Regions from separate parts of the Neobacillus canaveralius genome, predicted to be linked through region 1. Evidence: a T-box and tRNA genes for the amino acid it is inferred to sense, from the RefSeq annotation. Region 1 holds a T-box; the other regions hold tRNA genes.
What was found. The T-box of region 1 lies ahead of tyrS (tyrosine--tRNA ligase). A T-box ahead of a tRNA ligase gene usually reads a tRNA of that ligase, here a tRNA-Tyr.

Region 1 (2,176 bases):
TTTGGGACAACTCCTTTGTGTTTATAAAAATACTCATCTTCTGTTGCAATTACTGCTTTGACCAGGTAATCCGATACTTGATCAATTTTTACTTCTTCACGTTCAAGATCTGTACGGAGCTTGCCAAGATAAACATTGTCAGAAAAGTATAAGTCCGATGTTTCCGTATAATTATAAATATCCTTTTTCATGCTGTCATAAGAACGGACAGGTTCGTCCTTAACAAGCGAGGCGAAATATCCCGCGCCCACACCACCTGCAAATGCTCCCACAAGGATGACAACTGTTAATACCAGCAGCAAAAGGTTCCAAAAGACCTGGTACGTTATTCGTGCACTTTTTACAGTTTTTTTTTGGGTAAACAAGTTGGTAAGGGACTTTACTTTCTCTATCCACGCTTGAAATTTATCATTCATAGAATCACCTCTTTTAAAATCACATATATTATAGCATAATGAAGATTGTAAAAATGACAAACTTCTACATTTTTCTGATATTACCAATTCTTGTTTGACATTGGGAATAATTTATGGTAAAAATTCTATAAGTTATAAATTTAATAATTAAGCTACGAAGGGAATCTACTGTAGGTCTTCTATCCCTGTATTTAGAGAGTCAGCGGCTGGTGAAAGCTGACACATATAGAAGAGTGAATTACGTCCCAGAGCTTTCACCGTGAATATAGAAGTAGCGGGGAACGGTCTAAACCGTTAATTTTACGAGTTGGAGGATTTATTCCTCAAGCCGGGTGGTACCGCGCGTATATGCGTCCCTGCATTTTTGCAGGGGCGCTTTTTGTGTTATTTTAAAAGAATATGGAGGACTATGAAATGGATTTATTACAAGATTTAGCATGGCGCGGCCTCATCTACCAGCAAACAGATGAAGAAAGCCTAAAGGATTTAATTAGTAAGGAGAAAATCTCTCTATATTGTGGAGTAGACCCAACAGCAGACAGCATGCATATCGGACATATGGTGCCGTTTCTAACACTTAGAAGATTTCAGCAGCATGGACACCGTCCTGTTGTTTTAGTTGGCGGTGCAACAGGGCTTATTGGAGACCCGAGTGGTAAAAGTGAAGAACGTAACCTGCAAACCTTGGAGACTGTGCAGAAAAATGTTGAAGGGATTCAAAAGCAGTTAGCGGCTATTTTTAACTTTGATGGTGAAAATGGTGCTGTCTTAGTGAATAACTATGATTGGGCTGGGTCGATGGATATTGTTACGTTCTTACGTGACATTGGTAAGCACATTGGCGTCAATTACATGCTGGCAAAGGATACTATTGCTTCACGACTTGATTCGGGGATTTCTTTTACAGAATTCACGTATACGATTCTTCAAGCTATGGACTTCAATCATTTGTACGAGAACTTTAATTGTAAATTACAAGTTGGCGGCAGTGACCAATGGGGGAATATCACTTCCGGACTTGAACTAATTCGTAAAATGCAGCCAGAAGGTTCGAAGGCATATGGAGTAACGATTCCACTTGTTACAAAAGCAGACGGAACAAAATTCGGGAAGACAGAAGGTGGAGCCGTTTGGCTTGATGCCAAGAAAACGACCCCTTATGAGTTCTACCAATTCTGGATTAACGCAGCGGATGCAGATGTAGTTAAGTACTTGAAGTACTTTACCTTCTTGTCCCACGAAGAAATTGAAGCGTTAGAAAATTCTGTTAAGGAAGAACCACATTTACGCAAGGCACAAAAGGCTTTGGCAGAGGAAATGACGCGTCTGATTCATGGTGAAGACTCTTTAAAGCAAGCAATTAAAATTACGGAAGCATTATTCAGCGGGGATGTTCGCAGTCTGTCAGCTTCAGAAATCGAGCAGGGTTTCAAAGACGTTCCATCCTTTAATGCAACTGAAGCTGATGCTAACTTGGTTGATCTGTTAGTAGCTGCGAAAATCTCTCCATCCAAGCGCCAGGCACGAGAAGACATCACAAATGGTGCGATTACAGTGAACGGCGAACGCATTACCGATACATCGTATGTTTTACAAGACACTGATCGAATCGAAGGTCAGTTTACGATTATTAGAAGAGGGAAAAAGAAATACTCATTGATTAAATACTAAAGATTAGAAAACCCGGTCTCTTTCGGTACTTGAGACCGGGTTTTCTTGATGTGTAACACTGAACCACCGTCCAACGTCTTATATATAAG
Region 2 (2,176 bases), 660 kb from region 1:
TGGGGGTCGCGGGTTCGAATCCCGTCTTCCGCTCCAATGTTGCCGGGGTGGCGGAACTGGCAGACGCACAGGACTTAAAATCCTGCGGTAGGTGACTACCGTACCGGTTCGATTCCGGTCCTCGGCACCAAGTTATTTTTCGGAGAAAAATAACTTTCATTAAAATGCGCCCGTAGCTCAATTGGATAGAGTGTCTGACTACGGATCAGAAGGTTATGGGTTCGACTCCTTTCGGGCGCGCCATATAATACGGGAAGTAGCTCAGCTTGGTAGAGCACTTGGTTTGGGACCAAGGGGTCGCAGGTTCGAATCCTGTCTTCCCGACCATGCTTTTAATAACAAAATGGGGCCTTAGCTCAGCTGGGAGAGCGCCTGCTTTGCACGCAGGAGGTCAGCGGTTCGATCCCGCTAGGCTCCACTTATTCGGAGGAATACCCAAGTTCGGCTGAAGGGATCGGTCTTGAAAACCGACAGGCGGGTCAAACCGCGCGGGGGTTCGAATCCCTCTTCCTCCTCCATAATTTCTATATTCTTATTGTCGCGGGGTGGAGCAACGAGCATTGCTTCAATGAATTAACTGCGAGTTGTATCAATCGAGTTGCTGCTTGAATAGTCTTACTGAGATTGATACAGTCCTAAACTAGGGGCATGGATATAATTTAATATTTTTATTGTCGCGGGGTGGAGCAGTCTGGTAGCTCGTCGGGCTCATAACCCGAAGGTCGCAGGTTCAAATCCTGTCCCCGCAATTAAGTTATTTTCAAGAAAAATACTTGAAAAAACTTTGGTCCGGTAGTTCAGTTGGTTAGAATGCCTGCCTGTCACGCAGGAGGTCGCGGGTTCGAGTCCCGTCCGGACCGCCATTTTTTATATCAGTAGGGTAACTCTACTGTTGATATAGATATAGATTGTATGGCTCAGTAGCTCAGTCGGTAGAGCAAAGGACTGAAAATCCTTGTGTCGGCGGTTCGATTCCGTCCTGAGCCATCATTTTTTTAAACTTTTTTTGTCTTTTATATTTGGAGGGGTAGCGAAGTGGCTAAACGCGGCGGACTGTAAATCCGCTCCCTCTGGGTTCGGCGGTTCGAATCCGTCCCCCTCCACCAAGTTATTTTCGTTTGAAAATATCCTAGGTTTTTTGCTGAAGTTAAAAATAACCATTATGGCGATTGTGGCGAAGTGGTTAACGCACCTGATTGTGGTTCAGGCATTCGTGGGTTCGATTCCCATCAGTCGCCCCAATGAATTTTAATAAATTGGGTTAGCTCTTTAAAAGTTTGGGCAGCATAGCCAAGTGGTAAGGCAGAGGTCTGCAAAACCTTTATCCCCGGTTCAAATCCGGGTGTTGCCTCCAAATTTTAATATGCGGGTGTAGTTTAGTGGTAAAACCTCAGCCTTCCAAGCTGATGTTGTGAGTTCGATTCTCATCACCCGCTCCAATTTTGGGCCTATAGCTCAGCTGGTTAGAGCGCACGCCTGATAAGCGTGAGGTCGATGGTTCGAGTCCATTTAGGCCCACCAGAATTTTTTGCGAAGCAAAATAATTTGTTATTATTCCGCAGTAGCTCAGTGGTAGAGCTATCGGCTGTTAACCGATCGGTCGTAGGTTCGAGTCCTACCTGCGGAGCCATTTTTTCAAGTTAAGGACGGTTAGCCTGTTCCTTTTAAAAATAGTTAAAAAACCCCCTTTAAGAAATAATCATTTTCTTAAAGGGGGTTTTTTCAATATCATATACATTCTTGGTTTTTCAGTCAGCTCAATCGTCAAATCTTTTGGATTATTTTTCACATTAAAGACCCTTTAGGAGGGGTACACGTTTCTTTTATTTCCTCTTTGTACTTCAACTTCACTTTTCAATCCTTTCACCAATGAAAAGCACATGACGATCATGATGATCGCAAAAGGGAGTGCAGCTGCAATGGAAGCTGTTTGTAATACATTCAGCCCGCCAGCTAAAAGCAATACAGCAGCTAAAGCGGATTGAATGACACCCCATGTCATTTTAATTTTATTCGATGGATTTAACGTGCCGCCTTCACTTAGCATTCCTAATACAAATGTGGCTGTATCGGCGACAGTTATATAATAAATTGCTACGACAGCAAACCCTAAAATACTTAGCACAGAACTTAATGGAAGATAATCAAAGAATGTGAAGATTGACAATGAAACGTC
Region 3 (2,176 bases), 910 kb from region 1:
GGATAATAACTATGTGATTTTGCACTTTTAAAAAAAACTTAAAATTTAGTGTTGATTTTTGTCGTAATTCGTTGTAAGATTATCAATGTCGCTGATACGACGCAGCAAAGTTAGCAACTTAGTTTTCTAGTTTGTTTATTATCACATTATATGCGGGTGTGGCGGAATTGGCAGACGCACCAGACTTAGGATCTGGCGCCGCAAGGCGTGGGGGTTCGACTCCCTTCACCCGCACCAAAGTTTTTTGCGATAGCAAAATAACTTACCATAAATGCGGAAGTAGTTCAGTGGTAGAACACCACCTTGCCAAGGTGGGGGTCGCGGGTTCGAATCCCGTCTTCCGCTCCAATGTTGCCGGGGTGGCGGAACTGGCAGACGCACAGGACTTAAAATCCTGCGGTAGGTGACTACCGTACCGGTTCGATTCCGGTCCTCGGCACCATTTTCAGAATAGAAGTTATAGTATAAATTGCGCCCGTAGCTCAATTGGATAGAGTGTCTGACTACGGATCAGAAGGTTATGGGTTCGACTCCTTTCGGGCGCGCCATATTTTATCGGGAAGTAGCTCAGCTTGGTAGAGCACTTGGTTTGGGACCAAGGGGTCGCAGGTTCGAATCCTGTCTTCCCGACCATCAAGTACAATTTTTGGGGCCTTAGCTCAGCTGGGAGAGCGCCTGCTTTGCACGCAGGAGGTCAGCGGTTCGATCCCGCTAGGCTCCACCAAGATTAATTTGCGAAGCAAAATAATCAGAGTGTTTTCATGCTAGTGAAAATAACTTATAACTTAATTAGATATTTGGCGGTGTAGCTCAGCTGGCTAGAGCGTACGGTTCATACCCGTAAGGTCGGGGGTTCGATCCCCTCCGCCGCTACCAAATATTAATACTTTCTTAATGCGGAGGAATACCCAAGTCTGGCTGAAGGGATCGGTCTTGAAAACCGACAGGCGGGTCAAACCGCGCGGGGGTTCGAATCCCTCTTCCTCCTCCATAATTTCATATTATTTATTTCTCCAATGTGGAGGGGTAGCGAAGTGGCTAAACGCGGCGGACTGTAAATCCGCTCCCTCCGGGTTCGGCGGTTCGAATCCGTCCCCCTCCACCAAAAAATTTTCGCGTTAGCGAAATAACATTCCATCCATAGGGGTATAGTTTAAAGGTAGAACGAAGGTCTCCAAAACCTTTGGTGTGGGTTCAATTCCTACTACCCCTGCCAATGATTTGCCGGTGTGGCGGAATTGGCAGACGCGCACGACTCAAAATCGTGTTCCTCTGGAGTGTCGGTTCGACCCCGACCACCGGTATCAATTAAAACTGAAATACCTAATAGGTCAATGCTTTGTTCATCAAAGTATTGGCCTATTTTTTTTATAGTCAACTAATTATTGAGGTACTCGTCCAGAGAATCTAATTGTGACGAATATATGAAAGTCTCCAAAATGACTTTACATATATTTTTTCGGTAATATAATACCCTTATAGGTATAAAACCCCCATGGGTATACCGAATAACTATTCACTTAATGTGATGAAAAAGACATTATCAATTTGGAGGGACTATTATGACACAGAAAGTAATAATCGTAGGTGGAGTTGCTGGTGGAGCTACTGCTGCTGCTAGATTAAGAAGAATCAGTGAAGATGTAGAGATTATTCTTGTAGAACGTGGAGAACATATATCATTTGCAAACTGCGGATTACCCTATTACATTGGTGAAACGATTAAGGATAGAAGTAAATTATTAGTACAAACGGTAAAAGGAATGTCTGATCGATTTAATCTTGATATACGCAATCTAAGTGAAGTAATGAACATAAATCCAGAAAACAAAAGAGTTACAATTAAGAATTTACAAACTGGGGAAGTGTATGATGAATCTTATGACAAGTTATTATTATCTCCGGGAGCAAAACCAATTGTACCACCAATTCCAGGGTTAAATGAAAATCAGACATTATTTACGTTAAGAAATATCCCAGATACAGATAAAATTAAAAACTATGTTGATCATAATCATCCCAAAAGGGCTGTTGTTATTGGCGGTGGATTTATAGGAATTGAGATGGCCGAAAACCTTGTGGACAGAGGAATTCAAGTTACACTTATTGAAATGGCCAATCAGATTATGGCACCGATCGATTTTGAGATGGCCAGTATTTTACACACTCACTTAAT
Region 4 (2,176 bases), 3.6 Mb from region 1:
CTTTAGTGGTGCTTTAGTTTTTGTGGCGAGTATCCTTCTTGTCGGAGCTCTATCCTATATCTTTATCGTTAATAAACCTAGGAGAATTGAACTTCCCGAAGAAAGCCTGCCCAATACAAAACAGGCAGTTTAGGAAAACGGGAGAGCAAAAGAAAAATGAAATCACTCTGCGATAAGTAAAAAGAGTTTAATAAAAATGAAAAAGTATGTTCTTCTTGTGAGATTGTTAAATAGCCAAAACAATTCACAGAAAGACATACTTTTTTTTGTTTTCGTCCACACATATCAGCTAAACATTCAATGGTCGATTTCAATTACCTAAGACCAGATGGACTTCTGATCCCTCTTGCATGTTTCTTCGGGTTCAAAGGGAACCAGATGACTATTTTACTGAAGAAAAAAACACCCACAAATGCTGATTTAACAACATTTGTGGGTGTTTTTAGATACCGGTGGTCGGGGTCGAACCGACACTCCAGAGGAACACGATTTTGAGTCGTGCGCGTCTGCCAATTCCGCCACACCGGCAAAATAAAATTTGTAAAGATAATGCCGAGGACCGGAATCGAACCGGTACGGTAGTCACCTACCGCAGGATTTTAAGTCCTGTGCGTCTGCCAGTTCCGCCACCCCGGCGCAATAATATGCGCTATTAAATCTTAAGAAAGAATGAAGGCGGCAACCGGATTCGAACCGGTGGTAAAGGTTTTGCAGACCTCTGCCTTACCACTTGGCTATGCCGCCATATGATGGAGCGGAAGACGGGATTCGAACCCGCGACCCCCACCTTGGCAAGGTGGTGTTCTACCACTGAACTACTTCCGCGAATTGGCTGGGCTAGCTGGATTTGAACCAACGCATGTCGCAGTCAAAGTGCGATGCCTTACCGCTTGGCTATAGCCCAATGATAAATTTTTCTTTAATGATGGTTATATGGGGCGACTGATGGGAATCGAACCCACGAATGCCTGAACCACAATCAGGTGCGTTAACCACTTCGCCACAATCGCCATAATAAAATTAATTGGCAGGGGTAGTAGGAATTGAACCCACACCAAAGGTTTTGGAGACCTTCGTTCTACCTTTAAACTATACCCCTATAATGGAAATTTATTTTTACTATTGTAAGTAAAATTGGTGGAGGGGGACGGATTCGAACCGCCGAACCCGGAGGGAGCGGATTTACAGTCCGCCGCGTTTAGCCACTTCGCTACCCCTCCACATAATATGAAGTTTCAACCTAATGGTGCCGGCTAGAGGACTTGAACCCCCAACCTACTGATTACAAGTCAGTTGCTCTACCAATTGAGCTAAACCGGCAAGCAAATAATCAATAGAATAAAAATGGTGGCTCAGGACGGAATCGAACCGCCGACACAAGGATTTTCAGTCCTTTGCTCTACCGACTGAGCTACTGAGCCACAATATTACGCCTTTTTAATAAAAATGGCGGTCTGGACGGGACTCGAACCCGCGACCTCCTGCGTGACAGGCAGGCATTCTAACCAACTGAACTACCAGACCAATTGCGGGGACAGGATTTGAACCTGCGACCTTCGGGTTATGAGCCCGACGAGCTACCGGACTGCTCCACCCCGCGACAATAAAAATTCAATGAAATAATCATGGTGGAGGATGACGGGATCGAACCGCCGACCCTCTGCTTGTAAGGCAGATGCTCTCCCAGCTGAGCTAATCCTCCATATTTTAAAACTAAACTGTGTTAACCTTGTAATGGTGACCCCTACGGGATTCGAACCCGTGTTACCTCCGTGAAAGGGAGGTGTCTTAACCACTTGACCAAGGGGCCAATAAAAAGTTAATGTTTTATGGCGGAGAGCAAGGGATTTGAACCCTTGAGACAGGGTTACCCGCCTACACGATTTCCAATCGTGCTCCTTCGGCCACTCGGACAGCTCTCCATAAAAGAATGGCTCCGCAGGTAGGACTCGAACCTACGACCGATCGGTTAACAGCCGATAGCTCTACCACTGAGCTACTGCGGAATAACAATAGAATTGCAGCCTGGCAACGTCCTACTCTCACAGGGACAAAGTCCCAACTACCATCGGCGCTGAGAAGCTTAACTTCCGTGTTCGGTATGGGAACGGGTGTGACCTTCTCGCCATTATTACCAGACTACTTTTCTCAAAGACAATCTTTATTATACTGTCTT

Region 2: it has a tRNA-Tyr gene. The T-box ahead of tyrS (tyrosine--tRNA ligase) is inferred to sense a tRNA for this amino acid. The anticodon was not compared.
Region 3: it has a tRNA-Tyr gene. The T-box ahead of tyrS (tyrosine--tRNA ligase) is inferred to sense a tRNA for this amino acid. The anticodon was not compared.
Region 4: it has a tRNA-Tyr gene. The T-box ahead of tyrS (tyrosine--tRNA ligase) is inferred to sense a tRNA for this amino acid. The anticodon was not compared.

What each region holds. Positions count from the first base shown of each region.
Region 1 is NZ_JBDFLL010000001.1:1,354,495-1,356,670, forward strand. It holds gene ABC255_RS06625 (transglycosylase domain-containing protein) at 1-416, opposite strand, end outside; T-box leader at 562-777, shown strand; gene tyrS (tyrosine--tRNA ligase) at 831-2,087, shown strand.
Region 2 is NZ_JBDFLL010000001.1:699,411-701,586, forward strand. It holds tRNA gene ABC255_RS03345 (tRNA-Gly) at 1-36, shown strand, start outside; tRNA gene ABC255_RS03350 (tRNA-Leu) at 42-130, shown strand; tRNA gene ABC255_RS03355 (tRNA-Arg) at 167-243, shown strand; tRNA gene ABC255_RS03360 (tRNA-Pro) at 251-327, shown strand; tRNA gene ABC255_RS03365 (tRNA-Ala) at 346-418, shown strand; tRNA gene ABC255_RS03370 (tRNA-Ser) at 426-518, shown strand; tRNA gene ABC255_RS03375 (tRNA-Met) at 676-749, shown strand; tRNA gene ABC255_RS03380 (tRNA-Asp) at 787-863, shown strand; tRNA gene ABC255_RS03385 (tRNA-Phe) at 915-987, shown strand; tRNA gene ABC255_RS03390 (tRNA-Tyr) at 1,022-1,106, shown strand; tRNA gene ABC255_RS03395 (tRNA-His) at 1,166-1,241, shown strand; tRNA gene ABC255_RS03400 (tRNA-Cys) at 1,281-1,354, shown strand; tRNA gene ABC255_RS03405 (tRNA-Gly) at 1,366-1,439, shown strand; tRNA gene ABC255_RS03410 (tRNA-Ile) at 1,445-1,521, shown strand; tRNA gene ABC255_RS03415 (tRNA-Asn) at 1,556-1,630, shown strand; gene ABC255_RS03420 (glycine betaine uptake BCCT transporter) at 1,802-2,176, opposite strand, start outside.
Region 3 is NZ_JBDFLL010000001.1:2,268,812-2,270,987, forward strand. It holds tRNA gene ABC255_RS11650 (tRNA-Leu) at 153-237, shown strand; tRNA gene ABC255_RS11655 (tRNA-Gly) at 274-348, shown strand; tRNA gene ABC255_RS11660 (tRNA-Leu) at 354-442, shown strand; tRNA gene ABC255_RS11665 (tRNA-Arg) at 472-548, shown strand; tRNA gene ABC255_RS11670 (tRNA-Pro) at 557-633, shown strand; tRNA gene ABC255_RS11675 (tRNA-Ala) at 649-724, shown strand; tRNA gene ABC255_RS11680 (tRNA-Met) at 800-876, shown strand; tRNA gene ABC255_RS11685 (tRNA-Ser) at 899-991, shown strand; tRNA gene ABC255_RS11690 (tRNA-Tyr) at 1,021-1,105, shown strand; tRNA gene ABC255_RS11695 (tRNA-Trp) at 1,143-1,216, shown strand; tRNA gene ABC255_RS11700 (tRNA-Leu) at 1,224-1,304, shown strand; gene ABC255_RS11705 (CoA-disulfide reductase) at 1,563-2,176, shown strand, end outside.
Region 4 is NZ_JBDFLL010000001.1:4,999,770-5,001,945, forward strand. It holds gene ABC255_RS24465 (MFS transporter) at 1-133, shown strand, start outside; tRNA gene ABC255_RS24470 (tRNA-Leu) at 448-528, opposite strand; tRNA gene ABC255_RS24475 (tRNA-Leu) at 551-636, opposite strand; tRNA gene ABC255_RS24480 (tRNA-Cys) at 674-744, opposite strand; tRNA gene ABC255_RS24485 (tRNA-Gly) at 751-825, opposite strand; tRNA gene ABC255_RS24490 (tRNA-Gln) at 830-904, opposite strand; tRNA gene ABC255_RS24495 (tRNA-His) at 935-1,010, opposite strand; tRNA gene ABC255_RS24500 (tRNA-Trp) at 1,026-1,099, opposite strand; tRNA gene ABC255_RS24505 (tRNA-Tyr) at 1,136-1,220, opposite strand; tRNA gene ABC255_RS24510 (tRNA-Thr) at 1,245-1,320, opposite strand; tRNA gene ABC255_RS24515 (tRNA-Phe) at 1,346-1,421, opposite strand; tRNA gene ABC255_RS24520 (tRNA-Asp) at 1,448-1,524, opposite strand; tRNA gene ABC255_RS24525 (tRNA-Met) at 1,527-1,600, opposite strand; tRNA gene ABC255_RS24530 (tRNA-Val) at 1,627-1,702, opposite strand; tRNA gene ABC255_RS24535 (tRNA-Glu) at 1,736-1,810, opposite strand; tRNA gene ABC255_RS24540 (tRNA-Ser) at 1,831-1,922, opposite strand; tRNA gene ABC255_RS24545 (tRNA-Asn) at 1,932-2,006, opposite strand; rRNA gene rrf (5S ribosomal RNA) at 2,024-2,139, opposite strand.